Regions from separate parts of the Lysobacter sp. N42 genome, predicted to be linked through region 1. Evidence: predicted binding sites of a transcription regulator. Region 1 holds the regulator's gene; each other region holds the start of a gene.
The links. Region 1 encodes HrcA, which represses chaperone genes, less so after heat shock. Its sites were predicted from a motif close to TTNGCACTCNNNNNNNNNGAGTGCNAA; they were not measured.
Positions count from the first base shown of each region.

Region 2: a site for HrcA is predicted at 1,892-1,918, ahead of rpoH (RNA polymerase sigma factor RpoH). Genes of this name have one in related genera too.
Region 3: a site for HrcA is predicted at 8,246-8,272, ahead of groES (co-chaperone GroES). Genes of this name have one in related genera too.

Region 1 is NZ_SKFB01000008.1:53,288-63,050, forward strand. It holds gene carA (glutamine-hydrolyzing carbamoyl-phosphate synthase small subunit) at 1-545, opposite strand, end outside; gene dapB (4-hydroxy-tetrahydrodipicolinate reductase) at 722-1,420, opposite strand; gene EYQ95_RS14025 (sensor domain-containing diguanylate cyclase) at 1,453-2,808, opposite strand; gene dnaJ (molecular chaperone DnaJ) at 2,930-4,051, opposite strand; gene dnaK (molecular chaperone DnaK) at 4,154-6,085, opposite strand; gene grpE (nucleotide exchange factor GrpE) at 6,179-6,715, opposite strand; gene hrcA (heat-inducible transcriptional repressor HrcA) at 6,758-7,840, opposite strand; gene recN (DNA repair protein RecN) at 7,925-9,601, shown strand; gene fur (ferric iron uptake transcriptional regulator) at 9,747-9,763, opposite strand, start outside.
Region 2 is NZ_SKFB01000058.1:2,299-12,061, reverse strand. It holds gene EYQ95_RS24510 (alpha-amylase family glycosyl hydrolase) at 1-157, shown strand, start outside; gene EYQ95_RS24505 (hypothetical protein) at 280-576, opposite strand; gene EYQ95_RS24500 (LacI family DNA-binding transcriptional regulator) at 668-1,705, opposite strand; gene rpoH (RNA polymerase sigma factor RpoH) at 1,929-2,816, shown strand; gene EYQ95_RS24490 (hypothetical protein) at 3,089-3,397, shown strand; gene EYQ95_RS24485 (metallophosphoesterase family protein) at 3,384-3,869, shown strand; gene EYQ95_RS24480 (hypothetical protein) at 3,760-4,326, opposite strand; gene tal (transaldolase) at 4,338-5,288, opposite strand; gene EYQ95_RS24470 (peptidoglycan-binding protein) at 5,508-7,691, opposite strand; gene EYQ95_RS24465 (FG-GAP repeat protein) at 7,809-8,495, opposite strand; gene EYQ95_RS24460 (primosomal protein N') at 9,076-9,763, opposite strand, start outside.
Region 3 is NZ_SKFB01000023.1:41,287-51,049, forward strand. It holds gene accC (acetyl-CoA carboxylase biotin carboxylase subunit) at 1-789, opposite strand, end outside; gene accB (acetyl-CoA carboxylase biotin carboxyl carrier protein) at 797-1,276, opposite strand; gene aroQ (type II 3-dehydroquinate dehydratase) at 1,333-1,800, opposite strand; gene EYQ95_RS19560 (TlpA disulfide reductase family protein) at 1,898-2,500, opposite strand; gene EYQ95_RS19565 (protein-disulfide reductase DsbD) at 2,497-4,845, opposite strand; gene cutA (divalent-cation tolerance protein CutA) at 4,838-5,161, opposite strand; gene EYQ95_RS19575 (endonuclease) at 5,527-7,275, opposite strand; gene EYQ95_RS19580 (helix-turn-helix transcriptional regulator) at 7,395-7,796, opposite strand; gene groES (co-chaperone GroES) at 8,331-8,618, shown strand; gene groL (chaperonin GroEL) at 8,753-9,763, shown strand, end outside.

The DNA.
Region 1 (9,763 bases):
AAGCCGTCCGTGTCGAGGTCGAGTTCCGTCTCGCGCCATTCGTAGGGCTCGCGCGTGCAGACCTCCTTGGCCAGGTCCATGCCCTTGAGGCCGGGAAACTTGCGGGCGGCCTCGATGGCGGCATCGGCATCGACCGCGTCGCCGGCCATCAGCGCACCGTTCTGCGCGCCGCGGTCGCGCAGCAGGCGGGTGAGCTTGCGCGTATCGATGTCGGAAATGGCCACTACGCCCTTCTCGGCGAGCCAGCCGGGGAGCGAGAGCTGCGAGCGCCAGTTGCTGGGCCGCCGGGGCACGTGGCGCACGATCAGGCCGGCGGGCCAGACGGCCCTGGCCTCGTCATCCTTGGACGTGGTGCCGGTGTTGCCAATGTGGGGATACGTCAGCGTGACGAGCTGCCGCGCGTAGGACGGGTCGGTCACGACTTCCTGGTAGCCCGTCATCGCCGTGTTGAACACGACTTCGCCGACGGACAGGCCGGGCGCGCCGACCGATACGCCCTCGAAGATGGTGCCGTCTTCGAGCGCGAGGATTGCGGGTTGGGTCACGGGGGATCGCCTTGGCTGCGAAGGGAGGCCGAGCCCTGCGGCCGCCGGAATCGCGGCTGCAGAAAATCGCGGACGCGGTGCTGGACCGGTCCGACGATGGGCTTCAGGCGAGCGGGAATTCTATCCGCGCGGGGGTCGCTGCGCCAGCGCCCGGTGCACCGCCGGAGCGGCAGCGGTCAGGTCAGCAGGTCCTTCACGGCGTACAGGCCGGGCGGGCGGCCGACCACGCGACGGGCGACGTGCAGCGCACCGCGCGCGAAGATGTCGCGGTTGGTGGCGCGGTGCACCAGCTCGACGCGCTCGCCGGCGGTGGCGAACTGCACCGTGTGTTCGCCGACGATGTCCCCCGCGCGCAGCGAGGCGTAGCGCGGCTCGGCGCCACCGGCCCGGGCCCGCTCGCCCAAAGCCAGCGCCGTGCCCGAAGGGGCGTCCTTCTTGTGCACGTGGTGCGCCTCGACGATGTCGCAGTCCCAGCCGTCCAGCAGCTGCGCGGCACGCTCCACGAGGTCGGCCAGCACCGCAACGCCGAGGCTGAAGTTGGCCTCCCAGACGACCGGAATGCGGCCGGCGGCCGAGCGGACCGCGGCGCGCTGGGCCTCGGAAAGCCCCGTGGTTCCCGACACCAGCGGCACGCCGCGGGCGACGCAGAGCGCCAGCACCGCGTCGAAGGCCTCGGGCAGGCTGAAATCGATGGCGACGTCGAAGGCCGGGGCCTCGTCCATGCGCGCGGGCGGCAATGCCTGGCGGCCGTCGGGGAGCGGCCGTCGTGCGACCGCCGCGACGGGTTCCAGCCCGAGGTCGGGCGCGAGGCGCAGCAGCGCGGAGCCCATGCGGCCGCTGGCGCCGTGGACGAGGAGACGGTTGCAGGATGTCATCGCGACAGGCTATGCGACCGGCGCGGCCGCGATCAATCCGGGAGCGTGTCGAACTCGGGCTCCGTCACGAGGTCCGTCCCCGCAAGTACCCAGCGGTTCTTGCCCGTCGCCTTCGCGCGGTACATCGCGGCATCGGCGCGCTCGAGCAGCGCGTCCAGGCAGGCCGGGCCGCGTGCCTCGACCATGCCCAGGCTGATGCCGATCGCCTGCAGCGAGCCTGCAACCTCGAACGGACGGGCGGCGATGCCCACCAGCCGCGCGGCCAGCCGCGTCGCCGGCTCGCTCGGGCTCGGCTCGACGACCACGAACTCGCCTCCGCCGAGCCTGGCGACGGTGGCCTCCGGGCCCAGCACGTCGGTCAGGCGCTTTCCGATTTCACGCAGCACGGCGTCGCCCGCGGCGTGGCCATGGTGGTCGTTCACGCGCTTGAAGTCGTCCACGTCGACGACCCCCACGAGCGTTCCGGCGTGGCAGGCCGAGCCCGGCAGGAAACGCTGCCTGAGGTAGGCGCGGTTGGGCAGACCGGTGAGCGCGTCGTGCATGGCCTGTCGACGGAGCTGGCGCGCCAGCGCCCGCGCATCGAGCGCACCCGCCACCATCTGCGCAAGCAGCCGAAGGCCGACCACGTAGGACTCGTTCCACGCCACGTGGCGGCGCACGGCGTCGAAGCCGATGAATCCGCGAAGCCGTGCGCCCGACCACAACGGCACGATCAGGATCGACCGGATCCCCTCGCGCTCGAACTCGCGGCGCTCGGCCTGTGCCGCCGGCGGCAGATCCTCGAGGCGGTCATAGCTGAATACCGCGTCGCCGCGAAGGCGCTCCAACAGCCAGGGAAACGTGTCGAGCGGCACGCCCTGGAGGTTCTGCACCTCGCGCGAAACGCCCGGGGCCGTCCATTCGTGCGTATTGCTCTGCGTGCCGGCAGCTTCGTCGATCAGGAAGACGTAGGCCCGATCGACGTCGAAGAAGCCGCCGACGTTGCCGAGCACGGTCTCGATCTCGCCGTCCAGCCGCGCGTCCCCGCTGCGCATGAGCGCGGCCGAGCTGCGCGTGAGCAGCCGTTCGAACTCGAGGCGACGCTCGAGCCGGTGCCGCAGGCGCACGTCGGCGTCGGCAGCCCGCAGCAGGGCGACGCGGTGGCCGCCACACGACGGGCCGAGCGCGAACTCCAGGATGCGCCCCTCGCCGGCATCGAGCACGCCGCGCGCGGCGCCCGGGCCATGGCGATCCACTGCGGCGATGACGCGCGCGCCTATCCCGGCGGCCTCGCGCCCGAGCATTTCATGAGCCAGGGCGTTGGCCGCTACGACTCCGGACGGACCGAGCAGCAGCGCGGCCAGCGGCAGGGCATCAAGGCAGGGCTGCAGGTCAGCGGGACCGTCCACGTGCGCCTCCTTGGCATCGGATATGCCGAGGATGCCAGAGCCGGCGGCCCGCATCAGCTGCCACGGGGCCGCCAGTCCGCAGCCAGCGCCGGCGACCGCTCCCGGCCTGCTCCCGGGCGGCTCAGCCCGTCATCCGCTCCCAGAAGCCCTTCACGCCGTCCAGGAACGTGGACGACCGCGGGGAGTGGCGGCGCGCGCCCTCGCCGCCGAACGTGGCCTCGAACCTCTCCAGCAGCTCCCGCTGCTCGGCGGTCAGGTTCACCGGGGTCTCCACGACGACGCGGCAGTAGAGGTCGCCCGGCTGCCGGCTGCGCACCGAGCGCACGCCCTTGCCGCGGAGGCGGAACATCTTGCCTGTCTGCGTCTCCACCGGGATGCGCAACTCGACCTCGCCCTCCAGCGTCGGCACGCGGATGGTGTCGCCCAGCGCGGCCTGCGAGATGCGGATCGGCACCTCGCAGTGGAGGTCGTCGCCGTCGCGCTGGAAGATCTCGTGCTCGCGCACGCGGATGTCGACGTAGAGGTCGCCCGGAGGCGATCCGGCCGGGCCGGCCTCGCCCTCGCCCGCCAGGCGGATGCGGTCGCCGTTGTCGACGCCCGCGGGAATCTTCACCTGCAGGGTCTTGGTGCGTTCGACGCGACCATGCCCATGGCACTCGTCGCAGGGGTTGGCGATGGTCTTGCCGCGCCCGCCGCAATGCGGGCAGGCCTGCTGCATCGAGAAGATGCCGCGCTGGAAGCGGACCTGGCCGCGCCCGTGGCAGGTATTGCAGGTATCGAGCCTGCCGTCGGACGAGCCGCTGCCATCGCAGGCCTCGCATTCGTCCAGCGTGGGCACCTCGATCTGCTTCTCGACGCCGCCGACCGCTTCCTCCAGCGACAGCTCCATGACGTAGCCGATGTCGGCGCCGCGGCGCGGGCCGCGTCCACCGCCGGCACCGCCGAAGATGTTGCCGAAGATGTCGCCGAAGATGTCGCCCATGTCGGCGTAGCCCGCACCGCCGCCGCCCATGCCGTGCTCGAAGGCGGCATGGCCGTGCGCGTCGTACATGCGGCGCCGGGAGGGGTCCGACAGTGTCTCGTAGGCCTCCTTGCATTCCTTGAAGGCTTCTTCGGCGGCCTTGTCACCCGGGTTGCGATCCGGGTGGTACTTCATGGCGCAGCGGCGATACGCCTTCTTGAGGTCGTCCTCGCCGGCATCGCGGGCGACGCCCAGGACCTCGTAGTAATCGCGCTTGCTCATCGGCGTCTTCGTCGTGCTGCAGATTCATGCCGGCGGTGGATTCACGCGCGGCGGGTCCCCAAGGAAGACGGGAGCCGTCACGCGGCTCCCGTCCGGTACAGCTTACTTCGGCTGGTCGTCCTTGACTTCGGTGAATTCCGCATCGACGACATCATCGTTGCGTGACCCACCACCCGGATTCGCACCGGCGGGCGCCTGCTCCGCCCCACCCTGCTGCGCGGCCGAGGCCACGGCGAGCAGCGACTGCGCGGCCTCCTCCAGCGCACGGCTCTTGGCCTCGATCTGCGCCTTGTCGTCGCCCTTCATCGCGGTCTCGAGCTCGGCGATCGCGCCCTCGGCGCGACCGATCGCATCGCCCGGCACCTTCTCGCCGTGCTCCTTGATCGCGCCGCGGGTCATGTGGATGAGCCCGTCGGCGTGGTTGCGCGCCTGCACCAGCTCGTGGAACTTCCTGTCCTCCTCGCGGTTGGCCTCGGCGTCCTCGACCATCCGCTTGATCTCGTCCTCGGACAGGCCCGAGCCGGCCTTGATCTCGACCTTCTGCTCCTTGCCGGTCTTCTTGTCCTTGGCGGTGACGTGCACGATGCCGTTGGCGTCGATGTCGAAGGACACCTCGATCTGCGGCATGCCGCGCGGCGCCGGCTCGATGCCGGTCAGGTCGAAGCGCGCCAGCGACTTGTTGTAGCGGGCCTGCTCGCGCTCGCCCTGCAGCACGTGCACGGTGACGGCCGACTGGTTGTCGTCGGCGGTCGAGAACGTCTGCGAGGCCTTGGTCGGGATCGTGGTGTTCTTCTCGATGATCTTGGTGAACACGCCGCCCAGGGTCTCGATGCCCAGGCTCAGCGGGGTCACGTCGAGCAGCAGCACGTCCTTGACGTCACCCTTGAGCACGCCGCCCTGCACCGCGGCACCGATGGCCACCGCCTCGTCCGGGTTCACGTCCTTGCGCGGCTCCTTGCCGAAGAACTCGGCCACCGCCTGCTGCACCTTCGGCATGCGCGTCTGGCCACCGACGAGGATCACCTCGGTGATGTCCGAGGCGCGCAGGCCGGCGTCGTTGAGGGCCACGCGGCAGGGCTCGATGGTCTTCTTGACGAGGTCGTCGACCAGCGCCTCGAGCTTGGCGCGCGTCAGCTTGATGTTGAGGTGCTTCGGGCCGGAGGCATCCGCCGTCACGTACGGCAGGTTCACTTCGGTCTGCTGCGCGCTCGAGAGCTCGATCTTCGCGCGCTCGGCGGCGTCCTTCAGGCGCTGCAGGGCGAGCGGATCCTTGCGCAGGTCGATGCCCTGGTCCTTCTGGAACTCCTCGACCAGGTAGTCGATGACGCGCTTGTCGAAGTCCTCGCCGCCCAGGAACGTGTCACCGTTCGTGGCCAGCACCTCGAACTGCTTCTCGCCGTCGACTTCCGCGATCTCGATGATGGACACGTCGAACGTGCCGCCGCCGAGGTCGTACACGGCGATCTTGCGGTCGCCGCCGGCCTTGTCGAGGCCGTATGCCAGCGCGGCCGCCGTGGGCTCGTTGATGATGCGCTTGACGTCCAGGCCCGCGATGCGGCCGGCGTCCTTGGTCGCCTGGCGCTGGCTGTCGTTGAAGTAGGCCGGCACCGTGATCACGGCCTCGGTGACGGTCTCGCCCAGGTAGGCCTCGGCCGTCTTCTTCATCTTGGCCAGCACCTCGGCCGAGATCTGCTGCGGCGCCATCTTCTTGCCGTCGGCCGTGGCCACCCAGGCGTCGCCGTTGTCGTGCTGGGTGATCGCGTACGGCACCAGGCCGATGTCCTTCTGGACCTCGGCGTCGGTGAACTTGCGGCCGATCAGGCGCTTGACCGCATAGAACGTGTTCTTGGGGTTGGTGACCGCCTGGCGCTTGGCCGGCGCGCCCACCAGCACTTCGCCGTCCTTCGTGTAGGCCACGATGGACGGCGTGGTGCGGTCGCCCTCCGCGTTCTCGATGACGCGGACCTTGCTGCCTTCCATGACCGCGACGCACGAGTTGGTCGTGCCGAGGTCGATGCCGATGATCTTGCCCATGGGTGTGCTCCTGCTATGCCTTGGATGCGTGGGGCGCCGTGCGCCGATATGCCGTATCTATGGACCGCTCGCGCCGGTTCAAGCGCGCCGGCTTCAACCGCCCTGCGCGACGACCACCAGCGCGGGGCGCAGCAGCCGCTCGTTCAGCAGCCAGCCCTTCTGGTAGACCTGCACGACGTGGTTCTCCGCCTGGCCCTCGCCCGGCGGCACCATGCTCATGGCCTGGTGGTGCTCGGGGTTGAAGGGCTGGCCGGCGGGATCGATGGGGCACAGGCCGTTGTCGGCCGCCACCTTCAGCAGCTGGCGCAGGGTGAGCTCCATGCCCTCGCGCAGCGGAGCCGCGTCCCCGCCGGCCTGCGCCAGGCCCGCCTCCAGGCTGTCGATCACGGGCAGCAGGTCGCCCAGCAGGCGCTCGTTGGCGAACTTGCGCGCATTCTCGATGTCGCGTGCGACACGGCGGCGCTGGTTCTCGAGGTCGGCGCGCTCGCGCAGCATGTCCTCGCGAAGCCGGGCCAGCTCGGCATTGGCGGCATCGAGCTGCTCCTGCAGCGGCGTGCAGCAGTCGTTCCGGATCTCCCCGCCCGCCTGCGCCGCCTCGGCGGCAGGGGCTGCGGTCTGTTCATTGGTCATCGCAGGCCTTCTCCTTCGCGCCGTCCGGCGCGCCGGGGCCAGCTATGGGGCCACGTGCGGGGGATTCAAGCCTAAGCCGCCGCGGTCGGCCTGCAGGGCGTCGCCCAGGATGTCGGCCGCGGCCTGCACCACGGGAATCACGCGGTCGTAATCCATGCGCGTAGGCCCGATGACCCCCAGCACGCCGAGCACCTGCCCACCCGCCGCATACGGCGCCGTCACCAGCGAGATGCCGTCCAGCGGGGCCAGCCCCGTCTCCTCGCCAATGAAAATGCGCACGCCGGGTGCGCGGGCCGTGCGCTCGAGCAGCTGGAGGATCTCCCGCTTGCGCGAGAACGCGTCGAACAGGTCGCGCAGGCGCTCGATGTCCGCCAGTTCCTGCACGGTCATCAGGCGCGTCTGCCCCGCCACCAGCATGTCGTCGTCGGCGGGCGCCAGCGCCTGCTCGGCGAGTTCGATGGAGCGGCCCATCAGCCGGTTCAGTTCGTCCTGGGCGCTGCGCATCTCGTGCAGGAGCACGCCGCGGATCTCGGCCAGCGTGCGGCCGGCGAAGTGCTGGTTGAGGTAGTTCGCCGCGCGCTCCAGCTCGTTGGCATCGAAGGGCCGGCGCACCTGCAGGATGCGGTTCTGCACGTCGCCGTCGGCGAACACCAGGATGGCCAGCACGCGCTGTTCGTCGATCGGCACGAAGTCGATGCGCCGGAACGCGAACTGCTCGCGGCGGGGCACGCTGACCACGCCCACGAAATGCGTCATCGCGCTCAGAAGTTCGGATGCGCTGCCCAGCAGCGCCTGCGTGCCCGAGCCGGAAGGGAGTTCGCCCCGCAGCCGGGCCCGCTCGCCCTCGGGCAGCGGCCGGACCTGCAGCAGCGAGTCCACGAACAGCCGGTAGCCCTGCGCCGTGGGCACGCGCCCCGCCGAGGTATGCGGCGCGCTTAGCAGCCCGGCGTCCTCGAGATCGGCCAGGATGTTGCGGATCGTCGCCGGGCTCACGTCCAGCCCGGCATGCCGCGCGAGCGTCTGCGAACCCATGGGTTCCCCGCTGCGGATGTAACGCGCGATCAGCGTGCGCAGCAGGTGGCGCGCGCGGGGGTCCTGGCTGGGGTCGGCGGGGCGACGGCTCATGCAGGGCATATAAGCTGCCCGCCGGGCCCGTGCAAGCCGCCTCGTCGCTATGAGTGCGACGCCCGGGCGGGCACAATTCACGCCATGCTGACCCATCTCTCGCTGAAGCAGTTCGCGGTCGTCACCGCTGCCGACCTCGAATTCGGCCGCGGCCTGACCGTGATCTCGGGCGAAACCGGCGCCGGCAAGTCGCTGCTCGTGGATGCGTTAGGCCTGCTCTCGGGCCTGCGCGCCGACAGCGGCGTGGTCCGCCACGGCGCCGAGCGCGCCGAGCTGGCCGCCGACTTCGACCTGGCCGACGCGCCCGCCGCGCGCGACTGGCTGCGCGAGGCGGAACTGGACGACGAGGACGAGGCCGGCACCTGCCGCATCCGCCGCGTGATCCGTGCCGATGGCGGCTCGAAGGCATGGATCAACGGGCGCCCGGCGACCATCGCGCAACTGGTGGAGCTTGCCGGCCGACTGGTCGAGATCCACGGCCAGCACGAGCACCAGGCGCTGCTTTCGCGCGGCAGCCAGCTCGCCCTGCTGGACGCCTTCGGTCGCACGGAAGCCGAACGCCTCGCCGTGGGCCAGGCCGCCGAGGCCTGGGCCGCACTGCTGGGCGAGCGCGACCGCCTCTCCGCGCAGGGCGACGTCTCCGACCGCGTCGACTGGCTCCAGCACCAGCTCGACGAACTCGAACGCGAGGATCTCGAGCCGGAGAGCCTGGAGAAGCTGCAGGCCGATCACCGGCGCTTCGGCCATGCCACGGCGCTCATCACCGCCTGCGACAGCGCGTTCGCCCGTCTGGGCGGCGAGGACGGCCCGTCGATTTCCCGCGTGCTGGGCCAGGTGCGCGGCGAGCTGTCGCGCGCCAGCGAACACGAGCCGCGGCTGGTGGAGGTGGAAGGCATGCTGGATCTCGCCACCATCCAGGTGGACGAGGCCCTGGCGGCGCTGGACCGCATCCGCAGCGATCTCGACATCGACCCGGACACGTTCGACCGCCTCGAGCGCCGCCTCGGGCGCGTGCACGAACTCGCGCGCAAGCACCGCCTGCCACCCGAGCAGCTGGCGGCGCGTCGCGACGCCATCCGTGGCGAGCTCGACGAGCTTCGCGGCGCGGGCGAGCGCCTGGCCCGCCTCGACGGCGAGATCGCGAGCGCGCGCGAAGCCTGGCGCATCGCCGCCGACCGCCTGGGCGACGCGCGGCGCCGCGCCGCGGAGTCGCTGTCCCTGCAGACCACGGCGCTGATGGGCGAGCTGGGCATGGGGGGCGGCCTGTTCGACATCGCCATCGAGGCCACCCCGGGCGACCGCCCCGACCCGCTGGGCGGCGAGCGGGTCGAGTTCATGGTCAGCGCCAACCCGGGCCAGCCGGCCCGCCCGCTGCGCAAGGTCGCGTCCGGCGGCGAGCTGGCGCGCATCTCGCTCGCGATCGAAGTCGCCTCCCTCGGCCTGGACGCCGTGCCGACGATGATCTTCGACGAGGTCGACACCGGCATCGGCGGCGCGGTGGCCCACATCGTCGGCCAGAAGCTGCGCGCACTGGGCATGCACCGCCAGGTGCTCTGCGTCACCCACCTGCCGCAGGTGGCGGCGCAGGGACATGCGCACTACCGCGTGATGAAGTCCAAGAGCGACGGCGTGACCCAGAGCGAGGTCCGCGCGCTGTCACGGGCCGAGCGCGAGGAGGAACTGGCCCGCATGCTCGGGGGCGTGGAACTCACCCGCGAAGCACGCGCGGCGGCCAAGCGGTTGTTGCAGGACGTGGTGTAAGAGCTGGCTTTAGCCACGGATCGACACGGATGGACACGGATAGGGCGCCCATCGACGACGGCGCGGCGCGACCGCGCCTCCAATCCGTGTCCATCCGTGTTCATCCGTGGCTGAACGAGCGCTCTCGCCCCGCCTGACGGGAGCCTCAGCGCCGCTTCCTGC
Region 2 (9,763 bases), on a different contig from region 1:
GGCACGCCTGCGCGGCGGCGCCGTCGAGGTGGACGGCGTGCTGGAAGCCACGGTGCCCGCGCACGGCGTGGAGGTGTACGTGCTCGACGGGGCGATCACCGAGCCCGCGCTGCGCGAGGCGCTGGCCGACGCGATGGCACGCCTGGCGCGTCGCTGAGCGCGGCCGCCGCCGCAGGCGGCGTCATCGCCCGGTCGCGTGCGGACGCACGCTTGCTCGCTCTTCCTTGCCTGCAACGCCGGCAGGGCGGGCGCGGCCCATGCCGACAGCGTTGACAGGCCCTAGCCCAGCCTGCTGGCGAAGACCAGCAGCACGTTGAGCGCGTCCGGGCCCTCGACGGTCGCATGCCCGTCCTGCGCCAGACGCGCGGCCACCGGCCCGGTGAGGTGGCGCAGCACGACGCGGGCGCGGCCGATGCGCAGCAGGGGTCCGGCGTCCTGCGCCAGCGCCGCCCGGCGCTTCGCATCGACCACGATCAGGCGTCCCGCCGCGTCCTCATACAGCACGACCGGACGGATCTCCCCGCCCGCGTTCTCGCGGGTCGGGCGCGGGGCGATGGAAGCGGCGTCGGGCGGCATGCCCGGATGCTGGCGCCGGCCCGGCCGCGGCGCATGGGGGAAAGCCCCCAGGCCGGCGAGAGCGGCGTCGCAGAATGCGCAGGACGCGCCCTCAGCCGCAGATGAAGGAGCTGCGCCGCACCACCAGCGAGGCGGGCAGCATGGCGCTCTCGGCCGGCTCCTCGCGCACCAGCTGCATCAGCGTCGACACGAGCAGCTGGCCGGCGCGCGTGGTGTCCTGCACCACCGTGGTCAGCGGCGGCACCGCGAAGCGCGCCATGGGGATGTCGTCGAAGCCGACCATGGAGACCTGTTCCGGCACGCGGATGCCCGCCTCGGCCAGCGCGCGCATGGCGCCGATCGCGATCAGGTCGCTGGCCGCGAACACCGCATCGAACGGCTGCCCGCGCGCCAGCAGGGCGAGGGCGGCGGCGTGGCCGGCTTCCTCGCTGGTTTCGGCGTCGACCTGAAGGCGCCGGTCCAGCGGTGCCAGGCCGGCCGCGGCGAGCGCCTGGCTGCAGCCCTCGAAACGGTCGAGGAATTCCGGGTAGTGGCTGGAGGCATGCCCGAGGAAGGCGATGCGGCGCCGCCCGCAGGCCAGCAGGTGCTCGCCGGCCAAGCGGCCGCCGTGCACGTTGTCGCAGCCGATCGACACGCCCGGCTGGTCCGGCGCCACGTTGCCCCAGCGCACGAAATGCGTGCCGCGCTCGACCAGCGCATCCAGCTTGTGCCGGTACTCCTCGTAGTCGCCATAGCCCAGCAGGATCAGCCCGTCGGCCTTCATGGCGTCCTCGTAGTCGGAATGCCAGTCGTCCGACAGCTGCTGGAAGGACACCAGCAGGTCCTGCCCGTGCCGCGCGCAGGCGCGGGTGATCGAGCCCAGCATCGACAGGAAGAAGGGATTGATGTGCGAGTCGTCGGGGGTCGGGTCCTCGAACAGCAGCAGGGCCAGCGTGCCCGACTTCTGCGTGCGCAGCGACGAGGCGCGGCGGTCGACCTTGTAGTTGAGCTCGCGGGCTACCGCCTCCACCCGCTTGCGGGTCTCCTCGTTCACCAGCGGGCTGCCGCGCAGCACGCGCGAGACGGTCGCCTGGGAGACGCCGGCGCGGAAGGCGATGTCGAAGGAGGTGGCTCGGGATTTTCGCGTCATGCCGCCCGGAGTGTAGGCCCGTCCGGCCGCCGCCATGCCATCGGTTGGGCTGGAAAGCGGCGGCGGGCGCCCGCATGGTTGGGGTTCAGGCCTTCAAGGCCGGCTTAACGCGCGGTCGACAGGCCGATCGGCATGCTGCGCCCCTCGTCGTTCCATTAACGCAACGCTCGGGAACTTCCGGACCCTTTAGCAGTCCAATGACCCGACTGCTAACCTAGACCCCATGACCCAGACAGCCGCCACCGCTCTCGTCACCCACAACCTGCCGGTTCCCGTGGCCACGGGGCTGAGCCCGCTCGGCTCGCTGGAGGCCTACATCAGCGCGGTCAACCGCATCCCGGTGCTGAGTGCGGACGAGGAACAGCGCCTGGCGCGCCGCTACCGCGACCACGACGACCTCGACGCCGCCCGCGAGCTGGTGCACTCGCACCTGCGCTTCGTCGTACACGTCGCGCGTGGCTACAACGGCTACGGCCTGGGCATGGGCGACCTGATCCAGGAAGGCAACATCGGCCTGATGAAGGCGGTCAAGCGTTTCGACCCCGACCAGGGCGTGCGCCTGGTCTCCTTCGCGGTGCACTGGATCCGTGCCGAGATGCACGAGTTCATCCTGAAGAACTGGCGCATCGTGAAGGTCGCCACCACCAAGGCGCAGCGCAAGCTGTTCTTCAACCTGCGCAAGAGCAAGAAGCGCCTGGGCTGGATGAACGCCGAGGAGGTGCGTGCGGTCGCCGCCGATCTCAACGTCTCCGAGCGCGAGGTGCTGGAGATGGAATCGCGGCTCTCGGGGCGCGACATCGGCTTCGACATGCCCGACGACGGCGACGAGGACGGCCCGCCGAGCCCGGTGGCCTACCTGGCCGCGCAGGGCGAGGACCCGTCGCAGCTCTACGAGCGCGAGGACGAGGAGAGCAGCCAGCTCGAGGTGCTGCGCGAGGGGCTGGCCGAACTCGATGCGCGCTCGCGCGACATCATCAAGCGCCGCTGGCTCGACAGCGAATCGAAGGTCACGCTGCAGGAGCTGGCCGACGAGTACGGCGTCTCCGCCGAGCGCATCCGCCAGATCGAGGCGAACGCGCTCAAGAAGATGCGCGCGCTGTTCGCGGCCTGAGCGTTCTCGACATGTCTCACGGTGGGCGGCCCGGGAAACCGGGCCGTTCGCTTTTTCCGTGATCTGCAGGCGTGCGACTCCGTGTCGCCGGCAGGCGCGTGGAGTCGACTCGTCCATCCACCGGGCAGGAACGCGTGTGCATGCGCCACGCGTCGCATCGCGGCCGCCCCGCCCGCGCCGCCGCACCGCTGGCGCGACGCCACGGGCCGTCGCTCACATGCCCTGCCACGCCCGGGGCGCTACGGTAGCGGCATGCCACCGCCGGAGTCGACGTGAACCCGCCCCATCTCCCCGAGCAGCCCCTGCCCGCATCGCCCGACGCCGATCTCGCCCGCGAGGTCGCCCTGCGGCTTGAGCAGTGGTACGCCGCCCGCGGGCTCGCGCTGCCGCCGCAGACGCAGGCCGGCTTCATGGAAATGGGCATGGAAGCCGTGCTGCGCCACCCCGAGCGCCCGCGCGGCGAGGTGCTGGACGAGCTCATCGGCGAGCTGGATGCCTCGCTGGCGCGCATCGGGGGCGAGGGGCCCGCGGAGCCGCCGCGGCGTCGCGGGCTGCTCTCGCGCCTGCTTGGTCGCGGCTGAGCCGCGCACGGCGCGCATCGGGCTCATCGCCGACACGCATGGGCTGCTGCGCGACGAGGCGCTGGCGGCCCTGCGCGGCAGCGACCGCATCCTGCACGCCGGCGACATCGGCGACCCCCGCATCCTCGACGCGCTCGCGGCGATCGCACCGGTCGACGCCGTGCGCGGCAACAACGACACCGCGCCCTGGGCGCAGCGCCTGCCCGAGGCGCGCCAGCTCGAGTTCGGCGCCCTCACAATCCACCTGCTGCACGACATCAAGACCCTCGCCGCGCATCCGCCGCCGGGCCCCGTGCAGGTGATCGTCGCCGGCCACTCCCATCGCCCGCGCATCGAACGGCGCGAGGACGGCGTGCTGCACGTCAATCCCGGAAGCGCCGGCCCACGGCGCTTTTCGCTGCCGGTGAGCGTCGCCATCCTGCACCTCGGTGCGAGCGGCCCGACCGCTTCGATCGTCGAACTCGGGGCCTGATCAGCCTGCCGACCGCAGGAGCCGGCTCCAGCGCCAGGCCCAGTCGTTGCGCGTCGCGCTCAACGCCGGGCGCGGTGCACATCCGCGGGCCCGCGACGTCCGGACGTGTCCAGCAGCGCCACGTGCGCGGCACCCAGGCCGCGTCGGAAACGATCACCGCGACGATGTCCATGCCCGTCAGCGCGACGAACACGTCAGGCCACGGCGACGGGTCGTCGCGCTGCTCCCGCGGGATGTGGTTGCACAGGCGATCGAAGGGCATTGCCTCGGGCGTCCAGCACAGCCCGGCGAAGTGCATGTCGAAGATGACGCGTCGCGTCGCCCGGGCCGTGGGGCCGGAGTCGTCGAGCATCGCCTGCAGCCGTGACGGCCCCAGCCGGGGTTCGGCGCGTGGCGCGCCCGGCAGGACGAGCAGCAGCGTCGCCACGACGAGGGCGACGATGCGATGACCGTCCATGGCGCGTCGGCTCAGCCCAGGCGTGCGGCCAGCAGCGATTCGAGCCTGAGCTGGTCCTGCGCGAACTTGCGGATGCCGTCGGCCAGCTTCTCCGTCGCCATGGCGTCCTCGTTGTGCTGCCAGCGGAAGGCCGGCTCATCGACATGTGCGGGCGCCGGATCGCGTCGGCCGTCGTCGACCAGCGTGGGCCGCACCTCGCCCTCGTCCTGCTCGAGCTCGGCGAGCAGCTCGGGCGAGATCGTCAGCCGGTCGCAGCCGGCCAGCGCCAGCACCTGCCCGGTATTGCGGAAGCTCGCGCCCATCACCACGGTGCCGTAGCCGTGGCGCTTGTACCACTGCCAGATGCGCGTGACCGACTGCACGCCGGGGTCGTCCTGCGGCGTCGCCGGTTTCGGTGCGCCGCTGGCCAGGTGCCAGTCGAGGATGCGGCCCACGAAGGGCGAGATGAGGAACACGCCCGCCTCGGCGCAGGCCACCGCCTGCGCGAACGAGAACAGCAGCGTGAGGTTGCAGTGGATGCCTTCGCGCTCGAGGCGCTCGGCGGCGCGGATGCCTTCCCAGGTCGATGCGATCTTGATCAGCAGGCGCTCGCGGCCGATGCCCGCGCGCTCGTACAGCTCCACCAGGCGGTGGGCCCTAGCCACCGTCGCCTCCGTATCGAAGCTCAGCCGCGCGTCGACCTCGGTCGACACGCGGCCGGGGATCAGCTCGAGGATCTTCCCGCCGATGGCCACCGCGAGCCGATCCGCGGCGTCGGCGACACGCGAGGACATCTGCGCGCCCTGCGCCATGGCCAAGGCCTCCTCGACCAGCGGCGCATAGGCCGGCAGCGACGCCGCCTTCAGCAACAGCGAGGGATTGGTCGTCGCGTCGAGCGGACGGAAACGGGCGATGGCCTCGATGTCGCCGGTGTCGGCGACGATCGTGGAGTGCTGGCGGAGGGCGTCGAGTCGGGTGGTCATGGCGGCATTGTCGCCGAGTCGCGCGAGGACGCGATCAACGCAGAGCACGGAGTCGTCGAAAGGCCTGACCACTGGCACGGCACGCGGACGCGGCCAGGCGCCACGCGTCGCCCGGCACGTCGGGCTCCATGCGTACGGCCGCAGCCGAAGGTCCGTGGCGCGGTTCGCACGAGGCCGTGCGCTGCACGGCGCATCGACGGCGCGAGCCTGCCTGACCCTTCAGCGCGCGAGCACCGAGGCCTGGCTGCGCTGCTGCTGGTCGCGCTGTTGCGCCTGCAGGTTCACCGCCACCTGTTGGATCTGCTCAGTGCTTTCGGCCAAGGCCTGGCGGGCCGCCTGCGGCACGCTGATGCCATCGGTGGCGCGGTTCAGGCCCGGCTCGTCGCGCATCGCGCCTACTTGCACCGCGCGCACCAGCGAGTTGTCGGCGTTCACCTCCACGCGGTCAACGCGGGTAATGCCCTCGCGCAGGCATTCCACTGCGAGCGCCGCGGCGATGCGCTGGCTGTGGTGCCCCGAGGCCAGCCCGCGCGCACGCTCCTCCGCATGGACCTTCTCCAGGACCTGCGTGTACAGCGCGTGCTGCGGATGCGACGGGTGGCTCATCAACGCGGACTCGGCCCGAGCGAGTGCCAGTCCAGTCTTCAGGCCGGCCACGCCCAAGCCCTGCAGCCCATGCTCGCGCTGGAACTGCTGCAGTGCGTGCTTCGTATTGCCGTCGAAGTTGCCATGGTTGTCCAGCGGTTTGCCATCAGCACCGCGATAGCCGAGATCGGCCAAGCGCTTCTGCAGTTCGGCGACCGCCGGGCCTCGTTCCCCCGGCTCGAGGCGGCCATCGGCATCGGCAGAGGACGCGCGAAGCGCGGATCCAGTCGCGGGCCGCTCGTTCGCGGGCTCTGACATCGCGCGCGGCGCCTGCGTGCGTGCTTGATTTGCGTGTAATGGTTCGCGTACCTGGAATTCAGGCTTGGCGCGCAGGGCGCCGACGATCTCGAACTCGCCTCCATTCCAGTACGAACCCCGGCCCGCGCTTGCAACCGCCGGGCCCGTGCTCACCTGTGAGCCGATGAACTGGATGCGCCCGCCGGCATCGTAGCCTTTGAAGATGCCAACATGCTGGCCCGTGGAACCCTTCTCCTTGAAGAGGAGGATGTCGCCCGGTTGCAGGTTGCCGTTGTCGCGACGGGCTTCGGCGGCGGAGATGACGTTGAAGTGCTCCCGAGAATAGCGGGTGACCGCATCGCCATTGAACAACGCATGCGTGGAGAAGGGGGTGGCCGGTACGCCATAGCCCGCGTTCCTGAGCCCACGCCACACGAAGGACGAGCAATCCACGCCCCTGAGGCCGTCCCCGTCAAGGTCCTGCTCGGTCCGACTCGAATCGGTGCGCCGGTTGCCCTCGCTGTTGCTCCGTCGCATGTCACCGCGACCGTACTCAAACCGGTTGCCGTCGGCCAGGAAGTGCCGGTAGGCCTCGTCATAGATGGCGCGACTGTCACCGCGCGCGGTGCCGGAGGGGGGTGGCGTTTGCCCTTGTCGCTGCTCACCTATCGGTTGCGCGCTCTCGAGCAAGTCGCGCGTGCGAGGCCCGACCATGCCTAGACCCTGCAGGCCATTAGCTTTCTGGAACGCAATCACCGCGTCGCGCGTGTTGCGACCGTAGTCGCCGTCCTCATCCAGGCGCCGGCCCTCGCTGTCGCGATAGCCCAGCGCATTGAGGCGTCTTTGCAGCCGTGTGACCTCAGGGCCCCTCTCGCCATGCTTCAGCTGACCGTCGGCACCGGCCGGTGTCGGCGCGGTGGTCCGCGGGGCCGGTGCAGGAGCACGAGGCACACCGTCGCGGCGCGCCGCGACGATGAGTGCAGGCAGCTTCTCCCCCCAGGCTTCGGCGTAGCGCTCGCAAGCCTGTGCTGCCTGGACGCTCCATGGCTTGGTAGGCGTCACGCCGTTGACCGTGCGGCGCGCGTTGTAGACGTCGTTGGTGTCCGCGTTGATGTAGCGGTCCAGCCGCTTGCCAGTGAATAGCCCGTCGCGCATGCCGATCACCATGATTCTCGCGGCAATCTCGGGGTCTGTGGCCAGGCCCGGGTCGCGCACCAGGCGACCGTCGAGCCCGAGCAGGCGATCCATCCGCGCGTAGTTGTCCTTGTGGGTGAGATGTACATAACCCCGCCCGAAGTATTCCTCGCCTCCGCGATAGCCCAGCTTACGGGCCTGGGAGCGCCCGAAGTCCTCCTCCGGTGCGGTGAAGTTGCGAGTCTCATGCTGCGCCGTCGCCAGGATGTAGGCGATCTGGCGGGGGTCTGTAACGCCGTTCTCCAGGCAGGTGCGGACGATGAGGTCGACCGACTGTTGGCGGCTGATGCCGAATCCTTCCGTGCTTCGTCCGTGGCCGTTGCTCACGATGACTGTCCTTGTACGCGCGTGTCATTGGAATGGTGTGGTCGGCGGCAGCTGGATGCCGACCGGGTGCGGTAATACGGCGCCGCACTGTTGCCTTCGCGATACGGATGTCTTGATCTACTTCACCTCCTGCATCTTTCCATCGACGAGCCGCTCGGTGCGGGTGTTGAGCTTCGCCGTTTTCTCGTCTCGCTCCTCGGTCACGCGCTCGACGAGGACGGGCTCGCGTTGCTCGATGGCATAGGTGTCGAAAACGCGCGTACAGCAGCCGTCCGACGAGCTCAGTTTCAGGAATCCCCCCTCCACCGAGAACAGGCCGTTGGCGCCGACGGTGAGCTCCGAGAATGCGGGTGCACCGTAGAACTGGCGGTCGGACGGATCGAACAGCAGTACATCGTATGAGGGGCCGCCGTACGCGCCCTCCCTGCCGGTCCAGACAATCAGGTCCTCATGCCCGTCCCCATCCACGTCGGTGACGATGAAGCTGTGCCCGTTCTGCTTGTACGCGTCGTCGAGCGGTCCTCGGTACAGCGTCGCCGCGCTGTCCAGGAAGATCGACGTGAACAGCAGCGAATGCTCCGCGCCGCCGTGGGTAAACAGTAGGTGCGTCTCTTCCGTGCACTGCGACACGGTCGGCGAGATCTCGCTCAACGTGCATGGCTCGGTCTGGATGCCAACATCCCCCAGTTCGACGCGCAGCACGCCGGTCTTGTCCGGCGCCGCGTTTGCCGATGAACGCGATGAATCAGGCTTGGCGGATGCGCGAGGTGATGTGGCAGCGGGCGCAGCGACGGAAGGCGTCATGGCGGCAGGGAGTTCCGTATTGGGGGTCGAAGAGCCCACGGGTGTGCCCGGTTCGCAGGCCGGGAGGAACAGGACGAGGGCGCCCAGTGCGAGACGGCGATGGGACAAGTGGGGACATGCTGGCATCGACGATGGAGTCCTGGCTTCAGTTGGGGGAGTTCGAATGCGTCGTGTCATCAAGGGAATCGACGGCCATCCGCATCATTCGAGGCAAGGGTGCGGCGACGTGGGATGCGGAAAGGTCCGCGGATATGCCACTCGGCCATAGGTCGGACGGCACGCTTTCGCTCAGCCCAAAATCTGCACCGGCGAGGGCGCCGACACAGGATGGATTCGCATTCGTGCGAGCCCCGGACACGAACGCGGGCGGCGGGGCATTTGGGCACACGCTGAAATGCGGTGCGCGAGCACGCTCGGAGAAACTCGGCCCGCGAGGCTGACGGGCTTGCGGACACGTTGATTGAACCAACGCTATCCGTCGTTGGTGCCAGCGTCGGCCAAGCCCTTCCATGCCGTGTTGCAGCATCTCCGAATCCTTTCGAATGCCAGCGCAAGCCTACCTCATGCGGCGGCGACTGCGTCAGTACAGATCCACCGGATCGACATCCAGCGACCAGCGCACCTTCCTCGCTTCCGGCAGCTCGCGGATGGCGGGCAGGGCGGCGTCCAGGGCGGCGTGCAGGGCGGGGCGGGCGGTGGCGCTGATGACCAGTTGCGCGCGCAGGTAGCCGGCGCGGCGGGGCATGGGGGCGGGAAGCGGGCCGTGGGTGGTGAGCAGGCCGCCTGCTTCGCTGGCCAGAAGGTGGCCGCGGGCGGCGGCGAGGAAGGCGTCGGCCAGGTGCATGTCGCGCGCCTCGGCGCGCAGCATGGCCATGTGCGCGAAGGGCGGGAAACCGGTGTCGGCGCGCAGGGCGAGTTCCTCGTCGGCGAACTGCGCGTAGCCGCCGGTGAGCAGCGTGTGCAGCAGGGGATGCTCGGGATGGTGCGTCTGCAGCAGCACGCAGCCTTCGCGCTCGGCGCGGCCGGCGCGGCCGGCGACCTGCACCAGCAGCTGCGCGAGTTTTTCCGGTGCGCGGAAGTCGGCGGAGAACAGGCCTTCGTCGATGCCGACCACCGCGACCAGCGCCAGGCCCGGCAGGTCGTGGCCCTTGGCGAGCATCTGCGTGCCGACGAGGATGCCCGGGCCGTCGCCCAGCGCATCGAGGTGGCCGGCGAGGGCGTCGCGGGTGCGCGTGGTGCCCTTGTCGATGCGCACCACCGGCACCTGC
Region 3 (9,763 bases), on a different contig from region 1:
GGCCTCGACGCAGACCTTGCCGATCTCCGCGCGCAGCTCGGGCGTGATGCCCGGCGCCGGCGCTTCCTCGACCACCTTCTGGTGGCGGCGTTGCATCGAGCAGTCGCGCTCGCCCAGGTGGATGGCATTGCCCTGGCCGTCGGCCAGCACCTGGATCTCCACGTGGCGCGGGTTCTCCAGGAACTTCTCCATGTAGACCATGTCGTTGCCGAACGCGGCCTTGGCTTCCTGCTTGGTGGTCTGGATCGCCGCGACCAGCGCGGCCTCGGTGTGCACCACGCGCATGCCGCGGCCACCGCCGCCGCCGGCTGCTTTCACGATGACCGGATAGCCGATATCGCGGGCGATCTTCACGTTCTCGGCCGGGTCGTCGCCCAGCGGGCCACCGCTGCCGGGCACGCAGGGCACGCCCGCGGCCTTCATCGCGCGGATGGCTTCCACCTTGTCGCCCATCAGGCGGATGGTGTCGGCCTTCGGGCCGATGAAGACGAAGCCCGACTGCTCCACGCGCTCGGCGAAGTCGGCGTTCTCGGAAAGGAAACCGTAGCCGGGGTGGATGGCCTGCGCATCGGTCACCTCAGCGGCGGCGATGATCTGCGCCATGTTGAGGTAGCTCTGCGCGCTCGGCGCCGGGCCGATGCAGACGGACTCGTCCGCCATCGCGACGTGCTTGAGGTTGCGGTCGACGGTGGAGTGCACCGCCACCGTGCGGATGCCGAGCGCATGGCAGGCGCGCAGGATGCGCAGCGCGATTTCGCCGCGGTTGGCGATCACCACTTTGTCCAGCATGGCGACCTCAGCCGATGACGAAGAGGGGCTGATCGAACTCGATCGGCTGGCCGTTCTCGACCAGCACCTTGAGCACGGTGCCGGAGACGTCGGCTTCGATCGGGTTGAACATCTTCATGGCCTCGATGATGGCCAGGGTGTCGCCGGCCTTGACCTGCTGGCCAACGGTGACGAACGCGGGCTTGTCCGGGCTGGGCGAGGCGTAGAAGGTGCCGACCATCGGGGCGCGGACGACGTGGCCGTCGGGCAGGTCGCCGCCGGCCTTCGCACTGCCGCCGGTGGCGGCCTCGGTCGGGCCCTGCATCGGCATCGCGCGGGGTGCCTGCGGGGCGGCGTGCTGCATGGGCTGCGGCGCGTAGGCGATCTCCACCGGGCGGGAGGTGGTCCGCGCCAGGCGCACGGTTTCCTCGCCTTCCTTGATCTCGATCTCCGAGAGGTTGCTCGCCTCGAGCAGGTCGATCAGCTTCTTGATTTTCCGCAGGTCCATGTCGGGCCTCGTGTGTGGATTTCGTCGGGATCGCCACGCATCGCGCGGCGAAGGTGTCAGGAACGGTTCGCCTGCGCGGCGGCGCGCTTGTCCAGCCAGACCAGCGCGGCCTCCATCGCGAAGCGGTAGCTGTCGGCGCCGAAGCCTGCGATCACGCCCATGGCCAGGTCGCTGAAGTAGCTGTGCTTGCGGAAGGGCTCGCGGGCGTGCGGGTTCGACAGGTGCACCTCGATGAAGGGCAGGTCGACCGCGGCGATGGCGTCGCGCAGGGCCACGCTGGTATGCGTGAAGCCGGCGGGGTTGATGAGGATGAACGCGGTGCCGTCGCTGCGCGCGGCGTGCAGGCGCTCGATCAGCTCGTGCTCGGCATTGGACTGCAGCGACTCCAGCGTGTGGCCATGCGATTCGGCATCGAGCCGGAGGGCCCGGTCGATCGCCGCCAGCGTGGTGCGCCCGTAGATGTCGGGCTCCCGCTCGCCCAGGAGGTTGAGGTTGGGGCCGTGCAGGACCAGCAGTTTCGCCATGGCAGCCTCACCCCTGGAACGTCGGAGGCGGGAGTCTGCGCCCATGCGTGAAGGGTGTCCAGACGTTCGCTGCCGTATCGCCGACGTTGGACGAAATTCAATCGCCCGTTGGGTGGGCTGCCGCGCGTGCCGCCCAGGCGTCGAGGTCGCCCTGCTCCAGCGGGCCCACCCACTGCTCGAGGATGCGCCCGTCCGCGCCCACCAGCAGGCTGAAGGGCAGCACGCCGCGCGGATTTCCCAGGCGCACGCCGGCATCGGCCTTGCCGGGCACGTCGACCAGGCTGGTGTAGCCGATCCCGTGGCGCGACATGAAGTCGCGCACGGCCGCGGCATCGTCGAGCGCGATGCCGACCACTTGCACGCCGTTGGGCGCCTGGGCGCGGTGGAAGGCGTCCAGCATCGGCATTTCCTTGACGCAGGGCCCGCACCAGGTCGCCCAGACGTTCACCAGTGCCGGGCGGCCGGCGGTGAGGCGGGTGAGCTCGACGCGCCGCCCGGCCGCGTCCGGCAGGGTGAGCGCCGGCAGCGCCTCGCCCTCGCGTGCCACCGCCACCGGCGGCACGACGCCGTCCTTGGGCTGCTTGAGGGCGTGCTGCACCGGCGCGGTGCGGGCCAGCCAGCTCCGGTCCACGCGCAGGCTCGCCGCCACGCCCAGCGCACCGGCGGCGACGGCGGCAAGAAGGATCCAGCGCGTCTTCATCGCGCCGCCTCGCGCAGCGCATCGCGCACCAGCGCGGGCGTGAGCACCGTGGGCAGCACGCGCGGCCTGCCGCCATCGCGCGGGTAGACGACGTAGAGCGGGACGCCCACGGCGCCGTGTTCCTGCAGGAAGGCGGTGATCGCCGGATCGACGTCGGTCCAGTCGCCCTTCATGTAGACCGCGTCCGCGTCGGCGAGCATGCGGCGGAACTCGTCGCCGCCCAGCACCGTCTTCTCGTTGGCCTTGCAGGTCACGCACCAGTCGGCCGTCATGTTGACGAACACCACGCGCCCGGCGGCGCGGAGGTCGCGCAGGCGCTCGGCGGAATAGACGACGTGCGAGGCCTCCGCCGACGCGGTGCGCGCTTGCGGCGCCTGCGGTCGCGGCAGCCGGTGGATGGCCTGCGCGGAGAAGGCCAGCGCCGCGCCGGCGACCAGCAATGCCGGAAGCGTCCACAGGCGCCGGCGCTCCTGCGCACGGCGCCCGGCCCAGGCCGCGAAGGCCACGGCGACCAGCGCCACCAGCGCCCAGGCGATGGCATCGGCGCCGCGCTGGCGGCCGAGCACCCACAGCAGCCAGGCGGCGGTGAGATACAGCGGGAAGGCCAGCGCCTGCTTGAGCGTCTCCATCCAGGCGCCCGGCCGGGGCAGGCGCTGCGCCAGTGCCGGCACGAGGCCGATGAGCACGAAGGGCAGGGCCAGGCCCAGGCCGAGCATCGCGAACACCGCCAGCGCCAGGGGGGCGGGCGCGAGGAAGGCCCAGGCCAGGGCCGCGCCCATGAAGGGCGCGGTGCAGGGCGTGGCCCCGACCACGGCCAGCACCCCGGTGAAGAAGTCGCCCGCCAGGCCGTCGCGCTGGGTCAGCGAGTGCCCCATGCCGATCCAGCGCCCGCCCAGCTGCCATAGGCCCGAGAGGTTCAGGCCCAGCGCGAACATCACCAGCGCCAGCGCCGTGACCACCAGCGGCTGCTGGAGCTGGAAGCCCCAGCCCAGCGCGAGCCCGGTTTCCCGCAGCCCCAGCGCGGCCGCGCCTAGGGCGAGGAAGCTCACCAGCACGCCGGCGGTGTAACCCAGGGCATGGCGACGCGCCGCGCCGGGCGTGCCGCTCTCGGCCAGCGACAGCGCCTTCAGCGAGAGTACGGGCAGCACGCAGGGCATGAGGTTGAGCACCAGGCCGCCCAGCAGGGCCAGCAGCAGCGCCGAGCCGATGCCGGCTGCGCCGGGGACCCGCGACGGCGCGGTGGCCGGCAGGTCCGATGCCGTGACGCCCTGTGCCGACGTGGCCAACGTGGCCAACGTGGCCGACGTGGCCGGCGACGGCGCCGCCGTCGCGCCCGCGGGTGCGTCGCCGTCCGGCGTGGTGGCGGGCACGGGCAGTGCGGCCGGCGGCGCGTCAGGCACCGCGCGGGTCTCGACCGGCGCCTGCACGGACACGGTGCCGGCGGGCAGGGCGACCTCGACGGTGCGGGTCATGGGGGGATAGCAGATGCCGCCGGTCTGGCAGCCCTGCAGCGTGGCGGTCAGGCGCAGCGTGGCCGGGCCGGCTTCGCGGCGGATCACCGGCAGCGGCACGTCGACCGGGTCGAAGTACACGCGCACGTTGCCGAAGTGCTCGTCGCGATATGCGCGCGCCGGCGGCCAGCGTGGCGCGCCCAGCGCGAAGCCGCGGGCGCGGGCGCCGGCGTCCAGGCGCACGGAAGTGCGGTCGCGATAGAGGTAGTAGCCCTTGGCCGGGGTGAAGCGCAGCAGGATGGTGTTGCCGTCGCGGGCGATGGCCTCGAAGCCGAAGGCGCGTTCCGGCGGCAGCGGCAAGGCCTGGCCGCCGGGCGCGGCGTCGAAGATCCCGCCACCGCCGACACCCGCGGCGGCGCGTGCGAAGGGGTCGGGCGATGCCGGCGCCGCCGAGGGCAGTGCCACCGTCAGCTTGCGGGTCTGCGGCGGGTAGCAGATGCCCACGTCCGCGCAGCCCTGGTACTTCACGGTGAGCACCGTGCGCGCCGCGCGCGGCGTGCCGGGCAGCATCGCCACCAGTTCGCCGCGGTAGGTTTCCACCGGGCCGAAGAACTCGTCCGTATGCGCCTTGCCCTTGGGCAGGCGCAGGGCGCCCGCATCGAAGCCGGCGTCGGCCTGCGCCGAGGTGCGGTGCCGGTAGAGGTAATAGCCATCGGCGATGGCCCAGCGCAGCTCGATGCCTTCGGCGGTGGCGCGCGTGCTCAGCGCGAAGGCCTCGTCGACCGGCAGCAGGTCATCCACGCCCGCGGCCGCGGCGGGCAGGGCGGTGAAGGCGAGCGCGAGGGTGGCGAGCGCGGCACGCGCGCGGCGCAGGAAACGCGGGAAGTCAGGCATCGGCACGGCTCTGGGCATGGATCCAGTCGAGGTAGGCGGGCAGCCCGCCGCGGGCTTCGACCGCGATCAGCTCCGGCAGTTCATACGGATGCAGGGCGCGTACGGCGTCGATCACCTCGTCCAGGCGATCGTCGGCGGTCTTGATGAGCAGCAGCACTTCCTGCGCGTGCTCGACGCGGCCTTCCCAGGCATAGGTCGAGCGCACGCCCGGAAGCTGCTGCACGCAGGCGGCCAGCCGCGCCTCGACCAGCGCGATGGCGATGTGCGAAGCGACGCCCGCGTCGGGGCAGGTGCAATGGACGATGAGCGCGGACATCGGCCGATTCTACCGGGGCGCCCACGCCGGCAGCTTTCGTGGTGGCGGCGCCGGCGCCGGCGGGCGTCACGGGGCCCGTCCGTCACCGTCACTCGGGAGGGCGCGGATCGGTGGGCGTTGCCCTCGCCCTTTGCCGCCCCGCCAGGACCTGCGCGTAGCGCAGCGTCCATGGGCTCGCGCAGCTGCCGCGATGGCCTGCTGCGTGGTGGTTGCAAGGGCGACACCGTCCCCGGTGGGCTGCGTCATCCCCGCGAACGCGGGGATGCATGGGCTCGCCGTCGCCCGCCGGTGCTCCCGGGATTTCGCCCGCAGGTCCGTGGAAAGGCGCCTGCGCGGGAGCGAGGCGCCTTCCCGGCCTGGCGGCATCAGTTGAGCTGGCAGGTTGCCGGCCTGGCCGAGGTGAACAGCGCCGCGGTCGCCCATTCCGGGTGGTCGACGAAGGGGTTGCGGTTGCCCTGGAACTGCGCCACGACCTCGTGGCGATCGCGTTCCAGCGCGTCCGGCGGGTCGGCCTGGTGCCAGGCGAGCAGCGTCGACAGCAGGCCCATGTAGGCCGGCGAGGCGGAGGTGATGACGATCTTCGAGCGGTCGTCGGTCATCTCCAGATCCGGCTCGCTCTGGCCGCGGGCGTCCTTGCCGCCCTCGTAGCGGATCGCCATGTACAGCACGGCGCGTGCGATGTCGCCGCGGCGGCGTCCCCATACCTGGAAGGAGCCGGCGTTGCCGTCCGGTCCCTTCACCCAGTTCGAGTTGCCCGGGTACAGGCCGCTGCCGCCGCCCGCGCCGGCATTGGCCTCGGTGGCGCGCTCGCCGCAACCGCCCGACAGCGTGCAGTCGGCATAGGGCTTGTTGCCGCGGTCGGCGTTGTAGGTGGTGTCGGACAGGTACAGCATGTGCAGGTCGGTATAGGGCGCGTTCGGGTAGCCCAGATCGCCCGTGGCCGAGCCGAAGCCCAGCGAGTTGGGCCAGGTGTGCTCGCGGTTGTAGGTCAGGCCCGTGCCGGTGCCCGCGCGCTCGCTGCCCTTGAGGTAGCTGCGGTTGCGGTAGACGTCGAGGATGCGCGTGCCGGAGGCCGGATCCTCGTCGGCGATCTCCAGGACGTCCCACGTGTCCGTGGTGCTGGCGCTGTAGGGATACACGGTGTGGTTGCGGATCGTGGCGTGCAGCGAGCAGCGCAGCTGGCTGGCGCTGGAGGTGTTGACCTTCGACCAGTAGCCGCTGGTGGCGCTGGCGACGGTGAAGCTCGCCGTCGTGTTCGACACCGGCCGCGCACCGCCCGCGTCGGTGATGCCGGCGGCGTTGACCGTCAGCGTGCAGGTCTCGCCGCCGCGCAGCACGGTGGTCTTGGTCAGCGCGAAGCTGGTGCCGCTGGACGCATGCGAGAGGGCGACCGCGCCGGACTGGCTGCACTGCAGCGCGAACGCGCCGGCGCTGGCGGTCACGGCCTCGCTGAAGCTCACGGCGAGGTCGCTGGCGCCCGGCACGTTGGTCGCGCCGTTCGCCGGGGTGGTGGAGGTCACCTGCGGCGGCGTGTTCGGTGCGCCGAAGGTCTGCCCCCGGTTGCAGGTGCCGAAGGTTTGCGTCGCCGACGCGTTCCAGGTGAAGTTCGCGTACCCCGTGCCGGTGCCGCCGAGCTGCAGCGAGGTGCCGGCGGGGGTGGTGCCCGACTCGGCCACCGGCAGGTTCTGGCTGGTGCGCCCCGACGCCGGGCCGCCGGAACCGGTGATCGCGCCCTCGTAGCTGACGAACTGCACCAGCTGGCCGCTGGCATTGACCAGCGCGATGCCGTCGGAGGGGCCGTTCTGGATGCCGTTGCTCGGGTAACTGACTACCGCGATGCGCACCTGCGCGCCGCAGGTCACCAGCGAGCCGGTGGGCACGGGGTCGTTGTCGTAGGCCACGGCGGCCGACGGCGTCGAGCCGTTGTACAGGTACACCCGGTAGCCGCTGAGGCTTTCGCCCGCCGTGGCGACGATCTCGATGCGCTCGCCGACATCCCCGGTGGAGGTGTCGTCGTCGTAGTGGATCTCGTTGATGAAGACCGCGGCCGGCGCGACCGCCGGGAGGGCAAGCAGTGCGGCGAGGACGAGGGGACGACGGGTACGCGGGTGCATCGGCAGTTCCGGCCGTGGGGACCGCGGGATGCTAGCGCCGCTTGATGACGTTTCCAGGTCGGGCCGACGGGCGGTGGCCGGTATCGATGCCTTTCCCCGTTTGACGCCTAACGGACGACTCAGCCCAGTGCCCGCCGACCGCGCGAGCGCCCGAGCCGGAGTTCGGCCATCTGCTCCATCAGTTCGACCAGCGGTGCGCGGCTGCGGGCCGGCAGCGTCCGGAAGGCGGTGAGCAGGCGCATCTCGAAGGCGTCGTCCACCAGGGTGGCGTCGGCGGCGGCCACGGTGTCGAGGGCGTCCTCGGGCGAGAGCGCCATGCGCCCGCGGCCGGTCGCCAGCCACTCGAACTGCACGCCGGTGAAGGTGGCGACGCGGCGCAGGTTGGCCATGCTCGGGGACTTGCCCTCGATCGCCTCCCAGTGGCTGACGGCGCTGCGCTGTACGCCCACCGCGGCGGCCAGGGCGGACTGCGAGAGCCCGGCATGACGGCGGGCCAGGCGGATACGCTGCTGTGCAGTCATGTCGGAAAGTGACGCATCGTGTCAGGTTGAGGCTCGGGGTTACGGGAAGTATCCACGTTACCGATAACTACGTCACCTTGTCCGAAACCGGTAGCGCCGCCGCCATTGAATACGTAGTCATTCCGGGATTTCGTGACGGAATGGCCGATACGCTACCGTCAGTCACCGGCAGGGGCCTGCCCGGTGTCTAGGCAGGGTGACGTTCAGTGCCCACAATCGCCCCACGTCGACAGGAAGTCGATCGGACATGGGGTCAGGTTCCAGGAGAGGCGCGCTGGACGGCGCGAGCTCGGATAGCCATCTCCGCAACCAGGGGGCGTGCTTCTTCGGGGCACGCCCTTTTTTTCGTGTCCGGTCCGGCGAAATTTTTTGTTGAACGCCCCTTGAAAGCCCGTGCGGGCATCCCATATCCCGCCCCGTCCGCGATGCGGGCCCGTCGCGCCCCGGGTTTGGCACTCGGACCAAGCGACTGCTAAAAGTTCCCGTCTTTCGCTTCAATTTCAACCACTTACAACCCTGCTCGGAGGCTCGTGCATGAACATCAAGCCGCTCTACGACCGCGTGGTCATCAAGCGCATGGAAGAAGAAAAGGTCTCGGCCGGTGGCATCGTGATCCCGGACTCCGCGACCGAGAAGCCGATCAAGGGCGAGGTCATCGCGGTCGGCGAGGGCAAGCACCTCGACAACGGTTCCGTGCGCGCCCCCAAGGTCAAGGTCGGCGACAAGGTGCTCTTCGGCAAGTACAGCGGCACGGAAGTGAAGCTGGACGGCACCGAGTACCTGGTGGTGAAGGAAGACGACATCTTCGCGGTCCTCGCTTAAGCGAGAACCGCGCGGGATTCGTGATTCGGGATTCGGGATTCGTGGAAGCCATGCGCTCTCGTCCCGCCCGCACGAACCCCGCCTTTGATCTGACGAATCCCTAATCCCGAATCCCTAATCCCGAGGTTTCAACAATGGCTGCCAAGGAAATCCGCTTCGGCGAAGACGCGCGCACCAAGATGCTGCGCGGCGTGAACGTGCTCGCTAACGCCGTCAAGGCCACGCTCGGCCCGAAGGGCCGCAACGTCGTGCTCGAGAAGAGCTTCGGCGCCCCGACGATCACCAAGGACGGCGTGTCCGTCGCCAAGGAGATCGAGCTCGCCGACAAGTTCGAGAACATGGGCGCGCAGATGGTCAAGGAAGTCGCGTCCAAGACTTCCGACAACGCCGGTGACGGCACCACCACCGCCACCGTGCTCGCGCAGGCGCTGATCCGCGAGGGCATGAAGGCGGTCGCCGCCGGCATGAACCCGATGGACCTCAAGCGCGGCATCGACAAGGCGGTCACCGCCGCCGTCGAGGAGCTGAAGAAGATCTCCAAGCCGTCGTCCACGAGCAAGGAAATCGCCCAGGTCGGCGCGATCTCGGCCAACTCCGACACCAACATCGGCGACCTCATCGCGCAGGCGATGGACAAGGTCGGCAAGGAAGGCGTGATCACCGTCGAGGACGGCTCGGGCCTGGAGAACGAGCTCGACGTGGTCGAGGGCATGCAGTTCGACCGCGGCTACCTCTCGCCGTACTTCATCAACAACCAGCAGTCCATGCAGGCCGAACTGGACGACCCGTTCATCCTGCTCCACGACAAGAAGATCTCGAACGTGCGCGACCTGCTGCCCGTGCTCGAGGGCGTGGCCAAGGCCGGCAAGCCGCTGCTGATCATCGCCGAGGAAGTCGAGGGCGAGGCGCTCGCGACGCTCGTCGTCAACACGCTGCGCGGCATCGTCAAGGTCTGCGCGGTCAAGGCGCCGGGCTTCGGTGACCGTCGCAAGGCGATGCTGGAAGACATGGCCATCCTCACGGGCGGCACCGTGATCTCCGAGGAAGTCGGCCTGCAGCTCGAGAAGGCCACGATCAAGGACCTCGGCCGCGCCAAGAAGGTGCAGGTCTCGAAGGAGAACACCACGATCATCGACGGCGCCGGC